2 regions of the Delftia sp. PX-1 genome follow, and region 1 is predicted to be linked to the other one. Evidence: riboswitches for the same ligand, from Rfam matches in the RefSeq annotation. Region 1 holds a riboswitch; the other holds the start of a gene.
The links. A riboswitch is a leader RNA that binds a small molecule or an ion and turns the genes downstream of it on or off. The one in region 1 is predicted to bind S-adenosylhomocysteine.

Region 1 (4,411 bases):
CCAGCGTTCGGACAGCACTTCCTCGCAGGCCTCCTGCAGGCCCTCTGCCGTCACCGCGCGGGCATTGACGCCTTCGACGCAGATCACGCGCGCATCCGAGCGCAGCCGGTCATGCAGCTGGCCATGGCCCACGTCCACGCCGATGACCTGGGCGGCGCCTGCCTGCAGCAGGCAGTCGGTGAAACCGCCCGTGCTCTGGCCCACGTCCAGGCAGCGCAGGCCATCCACCGACAACTTGGTGGCCGCCAGCGCGCCTTCCAGCTTCAGCCCGCCGCGCGAGATGAACCGGGCCTCGGCCCCGTCCAGCAACTGCAGCTCGGCACCCGCGGGAATCTCGTCGCCGTTCTTGGCAACCTTCTTCCAAGGCGTCAGCGGCGTCATGCGCCACTGCACGCCACCCGCAATCAGCCGCTGCGCCTGCGAGCGCGTGGCCGCATGGCCGGCTTCCACCAAAAATACATCTGCGCGCATAGCGTCGCTCCAGGAAATCTCAGTTGACTAATGCCCGAAACCGGCGCGACCCAACTCAGGGACGCCAAGCAAGGGCCGCCCCGCAGCGAGGGCGTCGTCCCCCTCCCCCGCGAAGCGGATAGAGAGGGGGAAGGCGCGTCAGCGCCTCAGGGGGTGCTTAGTAGCGATAAGTTTCGGGCTTGTAGGGCCCCTGCTTGCTCACGCCGATATAGGCAGCCTGGCCGTCCGTCAGCTCGGTCAGCATGGCGCCAACCTTCTTCAGGTGCAGGCGGGCAACCTTCTCGTCCAGGATCTTGGGCAGCACGTAGACCTTGCCGACCTCGTAGGCATCGGGCTTGGTGAACAGCTCGATCTGGGCGATGGTCTGGTTGGCGAACGAGGCGCTCATCACGAAGCTGGGGTGGCCGGTGGCGCAGCCCAGGTTCACCAGGCGGCCCTTGGCCAGCAGGATGATCTTCTTGCCGTCAGGGAAGGTGATGTGGTCCACCTGGGGCTTGATCTCTTCCCACTGGTACTGCTCGATGGAGGCGACGTCGATCTCGTTGTCGAAGTGGCCGATGTTGCAGACGATGGCTTCGTTCTTCATGGCCACCATGTGCTCGTGGCGGATGATGTCGCGGTTGCCGGTGGTGGTCACGAAGATGTCGGCCTTGTCTGCCGCCCACTCCATGGTCACGACCTTGTAGCCTTCCATGGCCGCCTGCAGGGCGTTGATGGGATCGATCTCGGTGACCCAGACCTGGGCCGACAGCGCGCGCAGCGCCTGGGCGCAGCCCTTGCCCACGTCGCCGTAGCCGGCCACCACGGCGACCTTGCCGGCGATCATCACGTCGGTGGCGCGCTTGATGCCGTCCACCAGCGATTCGCGGCAGCCGTAGAGGTTGTCGAACTTGCTCTTGGTGACGGAGTCGTTGACGTTGATGGCGCGGAACTTCAGCGTGCCCTTGGCCGACATCTCGTTGAGGCGGTGCACGCCGGTGGTGGTCTCTTCGGTCACGCCGATGATGTGGGCGCTCTTGCGCGTGTACCAGGTGGGGTCCTGGGCCAGCTTGGCGCGGATGGCGGCGAAGGCGATCTTCTCTTCCTCGGAGGCGGGGTTGTCCAGCACGGACAGGTCCTTTTCGGCGCGCATGCCCAGGTGCAGCAGCATGGTGGCATCGCCGCCGTCGTCCAGGATCATGTTGGGGCCTTCGCCTTCGGTACCGGCGGCGCCGAATTCAAAGATGCGGTGGGTGTAGTCCCAGTAGTCGGCCAGCGATTCACCCTTGATGGCGAACACGGGCGTGCCCGTGGCGGCGATGGCGGCGGCGGCATGGTCCTGCGTCGAGAAAATGTTGCACGAGGCCCAGCGCACGTCGGCGCCCAGGGCCTTGAGCGTCTCGATCAGCACGGCCGTCTGGATGGTCATGTGCAGCGAGCCGGCGATGCGCGCGCCCTTGAGCGGCTGTGCCGCGGCGAATTCCTCGCGCGTGGCCATCAGGCCGGGCATTTCGGTTTCGGCGATCAGGATTTCCTTGCGGCCCCAGGCGGCGAGGGAAATGTCAGCGATGGCCGTGTCGGCGGAAACGGGACGAACAGCAGCGTTCATGGTTTTCTCCAAAAGATGAATGAAAAACCACGTTCTGCGGGAGACGAAAAAAAGCTCACCGCACAGAAAGCGTGGGCGAGCGTCGTTGCAGGTATGACTCCGAGCCTCGCAGACCGCATCTGGTGAATGGGCCTGCTGCAACGCTCCTCGGAGAGGCGCTGATTATACCGATCCCGGGGATGCCTCACCGCCCAGCCCCACAAGCCGGTAGCCCACCTGCAGCTCGGTCACCAGGTGGCGCGGCTGGGCCGGCTCGTCCTCGATCTTCTGGCGCAGATTGGCCATGTGCACGCGCAGGTAATGGGCACGGCCCAGGTATTCGGGTCCCCAGACCTGCAGCAGCAGCTGGCGGTGGGTCATCACACGGCCCTGGGCGGCGATCAGCGCCGCCAGCAGGCGGAATTCGATGGGCGTGAGGTGCACCGGCTGGCCCGCACGCCGCACCTCGTGCGTGGCCAGGTCCACCTGCACCTGGCCGAAGTGCACCTGGCTGGATGCAACTGCGCCGCCTGCGGCCCCCAGTTGCTGGCGGCGGCGCAGCATCACGCGCAGCCGGGCCAGCAGCTCGGGCACACCGAAAGGCTTGACCAGGTAATCGTCTGCGCCGGCGTCCAGGGCGGCCACCTTCTCGTCCTCGCGCTCGCGCGCGGAGAGCACGAGCACGGGCACGGAGGACCATCCGCGCAGCTCGGTGAGAACCTGCTTGCCGTCGGCATCCGGCAAGCCCAGGTCGAGGATGACCAGATCGGGCTGGCGGCTCGCCGCCTCGATCAGGCCCCGGCGCGCGCTGTCGGCCTCGAAGACCTGCCAGCCCTCGTCCTCCAGCACCAGGCGCACGAAGCGGCGGATGCCGGGGTCGTCCTCGATCATCAGGATGCGGTTGGTGGGCGTGCTCATGGCGCAAGACTCTAATCGAGCAATGGCTGCTCCGGCACCGGAAAGCGCAGCGTGAACACGGTGCCGGGGCCTGGGCGCGCGGCAGCGGCCTCGATGCGCCCGCCATGGGCCTCGACAATGCTGCGCACCAGCGCCAGCCCCAGGCCTATGCCCGAGACGGTGGACTCGGCCGTGCCGCGCGTGAAGGGCTCGAACAGCGTCTCCACGGGCAGGTGTGGCGGCAGGCCGGGCCCGCCATCCTGCACGGCCACAAGCACCTCGCCGTCCTGTTCGCGTGCGTGGATGGTCAGCGGCGTGCCGGCCGGCGTGTACTTGGCGGCGTTGTCCAGCAGGTTGACCAGCACGCGCTCCATGAGCACGGGATCGAGCTGCAGCAGCGGCAGGCTGGCGGGCACGTCGGTGCTCACGGGATGCTCGTGCAGGCGCGCGCGCATCTGGCGCAGCGCGCTGCCGACCACTTCATCCATCGGCAGCCATTCGCGCTGCAGGTGCACGCCGCCTTGCTGCAGGCGCGCCATGTCCAGCAGGTTCTCCACCAGTCGCTGCATGGCCTGGGCCTGGATGCGGACCTGCTCCAGCATGTCGGCTGCGCCGCCCGGCGGCACATGGCGCTGCGCGGCCTCGGCCGCGCCCAGGATGGTGGTCAGCGGCGTGCGCAGGTCGTGCGAGACGGCCGACAGCAAGGTGTTGCGCATGCGCTCGCCCTCCATGGCGATCTGGGTCTGCTGGGCCACGGCCACGAAGTGCTGACGCTCCAGCGCCAGCGCCACCTGGCTGGCACACGCCTCCAGCAGGCGCTGCTCCTCGGGCACCTCCAGGCGCTGGGGCGCACGCAGTTGCAGCACCAGTACGCCCCGCATGCGCACGGGCGCCGCCAGCGGCACGTAGCGGGCCGGCGCGGCCGGCAACGTGTCCGTGCCCTGGCCGGCCTGCTGACCGTGGTCCATGGCCCAGCGCGCAATGCTGTCGTCCATGGGGCAGGAGCCGCCGCCGGCGGGGCGCAGGCGCTCGTCGGCATCGGGCAACAGCAGCCCGGCCTGGGCGTCGAACACGCCCGAGACCGTGCTCAGCGCAATCTCCACCACCTGCTCCTGCGTGAGCGCGCCCGAAAGGTCGCGCGCCAGCCGCGCCAGGGCGCCCGCGCGCCGCTCGCGCTCGGCCGCCACGCGCGCCTCGTGGCGCAGCCGCGCCATGAGCTGGCCGCAGACCAGGGCCACGCCCAGCATCAGCACGAAGGTGAACAGGTACTGCGTGTCGTTGACATGGAAGGAACCGCGCGGGGGCACGAAGAAAAAGTCGAAGCACAGTACCGACAGCAGCGCCGCCCAGGCGCCCGGGCCACGCCCCCAGCGCAACGAAGACAGCACGACGATGAGCAGGAACAGCATCACCACGTTGGCCGGGTCGAAGATGCGCAGCAGCTGCTCGGCCAGCACCGTGGCGGTCAAGCAGGCC
Region 2 (4,411 bases), 430 kb from region 1:
CCCATGCCCAGCGCGCCAGCGGCTTCCAGCTGGCCGCGCGGCGTCTCCTGGATGCCGGCGCGCACGATCTCGGTGATGTAGGCGCCCAGGTTGATCACCGTGGTCAGCAGGCAGGCCTGCCATTCGTTGATCTGCACGCCCAGCGAAGGCAGGCCGAAGAACACGAACATCAGCTGCACCAGGAAGGGCGTGTTGCGTATGCCCTCCACGTACACCTTGAACAGCCAGTGCAGCGGCGCAATGCGCCAGGCGCGGCTGACGCCGCCGGCCACGCCGATGGCGCCGCCCAGCACGGCGCCCGCCGCCGTCAGCGCCAGCGTGAAGCCCGCGCCCTGTGCCAGCAGGCCGCTGTAGTCGAACACGGCGCCGAAGTCGAATTGATAGGCCATGGAAAGATTTCCGGGAACAGGGGCGCAGCGGTTACAGGGTGGCGGGCAGCGGCATCTTCATCCAGCGCTGGGACAGGCTGGTCAGGCGGCCGTCGGCCTTGAGCTTGGTGATGATGGCGTCCACCTTCTGCAGCAGCGCCGGCTCGCCCTTGGCCACGCCGATGTAGCAGGGCGTGTCCTCGACCGCGAACTTCACGTCCAGCTGGCGCAGCCTGGTGCGCTCGTTGACGGCGTTGGCCACGATGTTGCCCAGCGTCACCAGCTGCACCTGGCCCGTCAGGTAGCTTTGCGCGGTGGCGTTGTTGTCCTCGTAGCGCTTGATGGTGGCCGAGGCCGGCGCCACCTGCGTGAGGGCCAGGTCCTCGGTGGAGCCGCGCGTCACGCCCACGGTTTTGCCGGCCAGGTCGGCAGGGGCCTTGATGCTCATGTCCTTGGGGCCATAGACGCTCTTGGGGAAGGGTGCATAGGCCTGGGTGAAGTCGATCACCTTGGCGCGCTCGGCGTTCTTGCCCAGGCTGGAGATGACGATGTCGGCCTTGCCCGTGGTCAGGAAGGGGATGCGGTTGGTGCTGGTCACGGGCACCAGCTCCACCTTCACGCCCAGCTCCTGGGCCACCAGGGCCGCCATGTCGATGTCATAGCCCTGCAGCTTCAGGTCGGTGCCCAGCGAGCCGAAGGGCGGGAAGTCCTGCGGAATCGCCACGCGCAGCACGCCGGCCTTCTGGATGTTGGCCAGCATGTCGGCATGGGCGGCGCCGCCCAGGCCGGCAGCGGCCAGGGTGGCGGCCGCCAGGGCGGTGCGGATGAATGCGCGGCGGGGTGTCAGGGGGGAAGTCATGCGAAAGCTCCTTCGGAAGGTGGGGTGAGGCGAAAGGAAAGCGGGTCAGGGTCGGGCGCAGATGTATCGGGCGCCGTTGCGTCGGGCGCTGTTGCGTCTGGCGCCGCCGCGTCGTCCGGTGTGTCGAGATCGATGCCGCTGCGCCTGGCAGCCGACAGCAGGTGGGCGCGCATGGCACCCGCCGCACCCGGCGCATCGCCTGCGCAGACGGCCTGCACGATGGCGTCGTGCTCGCGCACCGGCTGGTCGTCGGCGCCGCTCCAGGCAAAGGGCAGGCGCAGGCTGTGGCTGATGGCCAGCTCCAGCTGGCGCGCCATGGCCACCAGGCCCGGGTTGCCCGACAGCTGGGCCAGCAGCAGGTGGAACTGCAGATCGGCGTCGGCGGCGGCCAGCAGGTCGCTGCGGTCCAGGGCGTGGGCCAGCTGGGACTGGGTCCATTGCAGCTGGCGCAGGCCGCTGTCGTCGGCGCGCACGGCCGCCAGCGCGGCCCAGCCCGGCTCCAGCACCAGGCGCAGCTCGATCAGCTGGCGCGGCGACAGCGTGCCCAGCGCCGGGGTGGCATAGGCGCGGTGCATGCGTGCACGGCCGCTGTGCGGGCCGTTGATGCGCACGCCCTTGCCCGGCTGGATCTCGACCAGGCCCAGGGCCTCCAGCATGGACAGCGCCTCGCGCAGCGAAGCGCGGCTGATGCCCAGCTGCCGGGCCAGCTCGCGCTGCGGCGGCAGCTGGCTGCCGCCGGGATAGTGGCCGCTCAGGATGTGCTGCTGCAGCGTCTGGGCCATCGAGATCGGAATGCTTTGCATGGGCTGGCGCGGGTGGAGGGTTTTGGCCTGACTGGTCAGACCACGTACCCAGCAGATAGCGAATTGCGTGCCAGATGCAAAAAAAGGAGCGTTGTCCTCAGGCATTGCAAAGAATCCGGGGCGATGGGACATCGACAATCCGCCCCGAAGGCGCCGCCAGCGGCCCGCGCTGCCGCGCTTTGGTGCAGTGCCGCATGGCTTTGTGCAGGCCTGCCCCGAATGCGGGCGTAAAACCCGCACTGCAGGCCGCCGCCAGCCGCCGTAGAATCCCGGGCTTTGGCCCGAGGAGCGTTGCAGCGCGGCACCCGCCCATCCGTACACCGGATCGCGTGCCGCGTCAGGCTTGGGCCAGGTGCAGGTTCCCGGCCGGACCGCGCCCACGGTGCCAACGACGCTCACCTGTTGCCATGCCGTTTTTGCAGGTGAGCTTGATGTCGTCCTCTTTCACTCCCCCTCCCATGAAGCTGTCCGGACTGGAGCCGGTGACCATCGGCGAGGGCACGCTGTTCGTCAACGTGGGCGAGCGCACCAACGTCACGGGTTCCAAAGCCTTTGCGCGCATGATCCTCAACGAGCAGTACGAGGAAGCGCTGTCCGTGGCGCGCCAGCAGGTGGAAAACGGCGCCCAGGTCATCGACGTGAACATGGACGAGGCCATGCTCGACAGCAAGGCCGCCATGGTGCGCTTCCTGAACCTCATCGCCTCCGAGCCCGACATCGCCAAGGTGCCGGTCATGGTGGACAGCTCCAAGTGGGAGGTCATCGAGGCCGGCCTGCGCTGCCTGCAGGGCAAGGGCATCGTCAACTCCATCTCCATGAAGGAAGGCCTGGATGAATTCAAGCGCCAGGCCCGGCTGATCAAGCGCTACGGCGCGGCCGCCGTGGTCATGGCCTTCGACGAGAAGGGCCAGGCCGACACCTACCAGCGCAAGATCGAGATCTGCGAGCGCGCCTACCGCATCCTGGTGGACGAGGTGGGCTTCCCGCCCGAGGACATCGTCTTCGACCCCAACATCTTCGCCGTGGCCACCGGCATCGAGGAACACGACAACTACGCCGTGGACTTCATCGAGGCCGTGCGCTGGATCAAGCAGAACCTGCCCGGCGCCAAGGTCTCGGGCGGCGTCTCCAACGTGAGCTTCAGCTTCCGCGGCAACGACCCCGTGCGCGAGGCCATCCACACCGTGTTCCTCTACCACGCCATCTCGGCGGGCATGGACATGGGCATCGTCAACGCCGGCATGGTCGGCGTCTATGACGACCTGGAGCCCGAACTGCGCGAGCGCGTGGAAGACGTGGTGCTCAACCGCCGCCCTGACGCTGCGGAACGCCTGCTGGAGATTGCCGACGCCGCCAAGGGCGCCGCCAAGGACGACAGCAAGAAGCTCGAATGGCGCGGCACGCCCGAGAACCCGAAGACCGTGGGCGAGCGCCTGTCGCACGCCCTGGTGCACGGCATCACCGACTTCATCGTCGCCGACACCGAAGAGGCCTACCAGCAGATCGTGGTGCAGGGCGGCGGCCGCCCGCTGCACGTGATCGAAGGTCCGCTCATGGACGGCATGAACATCGTGGGCGACCTGTTCGGCGCCGGCAAGATGTTCCTGCCCCAGGTGGTCAAGTCGGCGCGCGTGATGAAGCAGGCCGTGGCCCACCTCGTGCCCTACATCGAAGAGGAAAAGCGCCAGCAGGAAGCGGCGGGCCTGGACGTGTCCAGCAAGGGCAAGATCGTCATCGCCACCGTCAAGGGCGACGTGCACGACATCGGCAAGAACATCGTCACCGTGGTCCTGCAGTGCAACAACTTCGAGGTCATCAACATGGGCGTGATGGTGCCCTGCCACGAGATCCTGGCCAAGGCCAAGGCCGAGGGCGCGGACATCATCGGCCTGTCGGGCCTGATCACGCCCAGCCTCGAAGAGATGCAATACGTCGCCGGCGAGATGCACAAGGACGACTACTTCCGCATCAAGAAGATTCCGCTGCTGATTGGCGGCGCCACCTGCTCGCGCGTGCACACCGCCGTCAAGATCGCGCCCAAGTACGAAGGCCCCGTGGTCTACGTGCCCGATGCCTCGCGCAGCGTCAGCGTGGCCCAGAGCCTGCTGGGCGAGAACAAGGGCAACTACCTGGCCGAGATCCAGGCCGACTACGACAAGGTCCGCACCCAGCACGCCAACAAGAAGAAGACGCCGCTGTGGCCGCTGGACAAGGCCCGCGCCAACGCCACGCCCGTGGACTTTTCCCAGGCCCCCGTGGCGCCGCGCGCCCTGGGCCGGCGCGTGTTCCGCAACTTCGACCTGGCCGAGATCGCCGAATACATCGACTGGGGCCCGTTCTTCCAGACCTGGGACCTGGCCGGCCCCTATCCGGCCATCCTC

Region 2: another riboswitch for S-adenosylhomocysteine. It lies ahead of metH (methionine synthase); the one in region 1 lies ahead of ahcY (adenosylhomocysteinase).

What each region holds. Positions count from the first base shown of each region.
Region 1 covers NZ_CP184763.1:6,195,074-6,199,484, forward strand. Annotated here, with positions in the region: gene ACN20X_RS28320 (TlyA family RNA methyltransferase) at 1-471, opposite strand, end outside; gene ahcY (adenosylhomocysteinase) at 629-2,059, opposite strand; S-adenosyl-L-homocysteine riboswitch at 2,130-2,214, opposite strand; gene ACN20X_RS28330 (response regulator) at 2,222-2,956, opposite strand; gene ACN20X_RS28335 (sensor histidine kinase) at 2,968-4,411, opposite strand, start outside.
Region 2 covers NZ_CP184763.1:254,615-259,025, forward strand. Annotated here, with positions in the region: gene ACN20X_RS01125 (amino acid ABC transporter permease) at 1-389, opposite strand, end outside; gene ACN20X_RS01130 (transporter substrate-binding domain-containing protein) at 421-1,227, opposite strand; gene ACN20X_RS01135 (FadR/GntR family transcriptional regulator) at 1,224-2,030, opposite strand; S-adenosyl-L-homocysteine riboswitch at 2,308-2,434, shown strand; gene metH (methionine synthase) at 2,462-4,411, shown strand, end outside.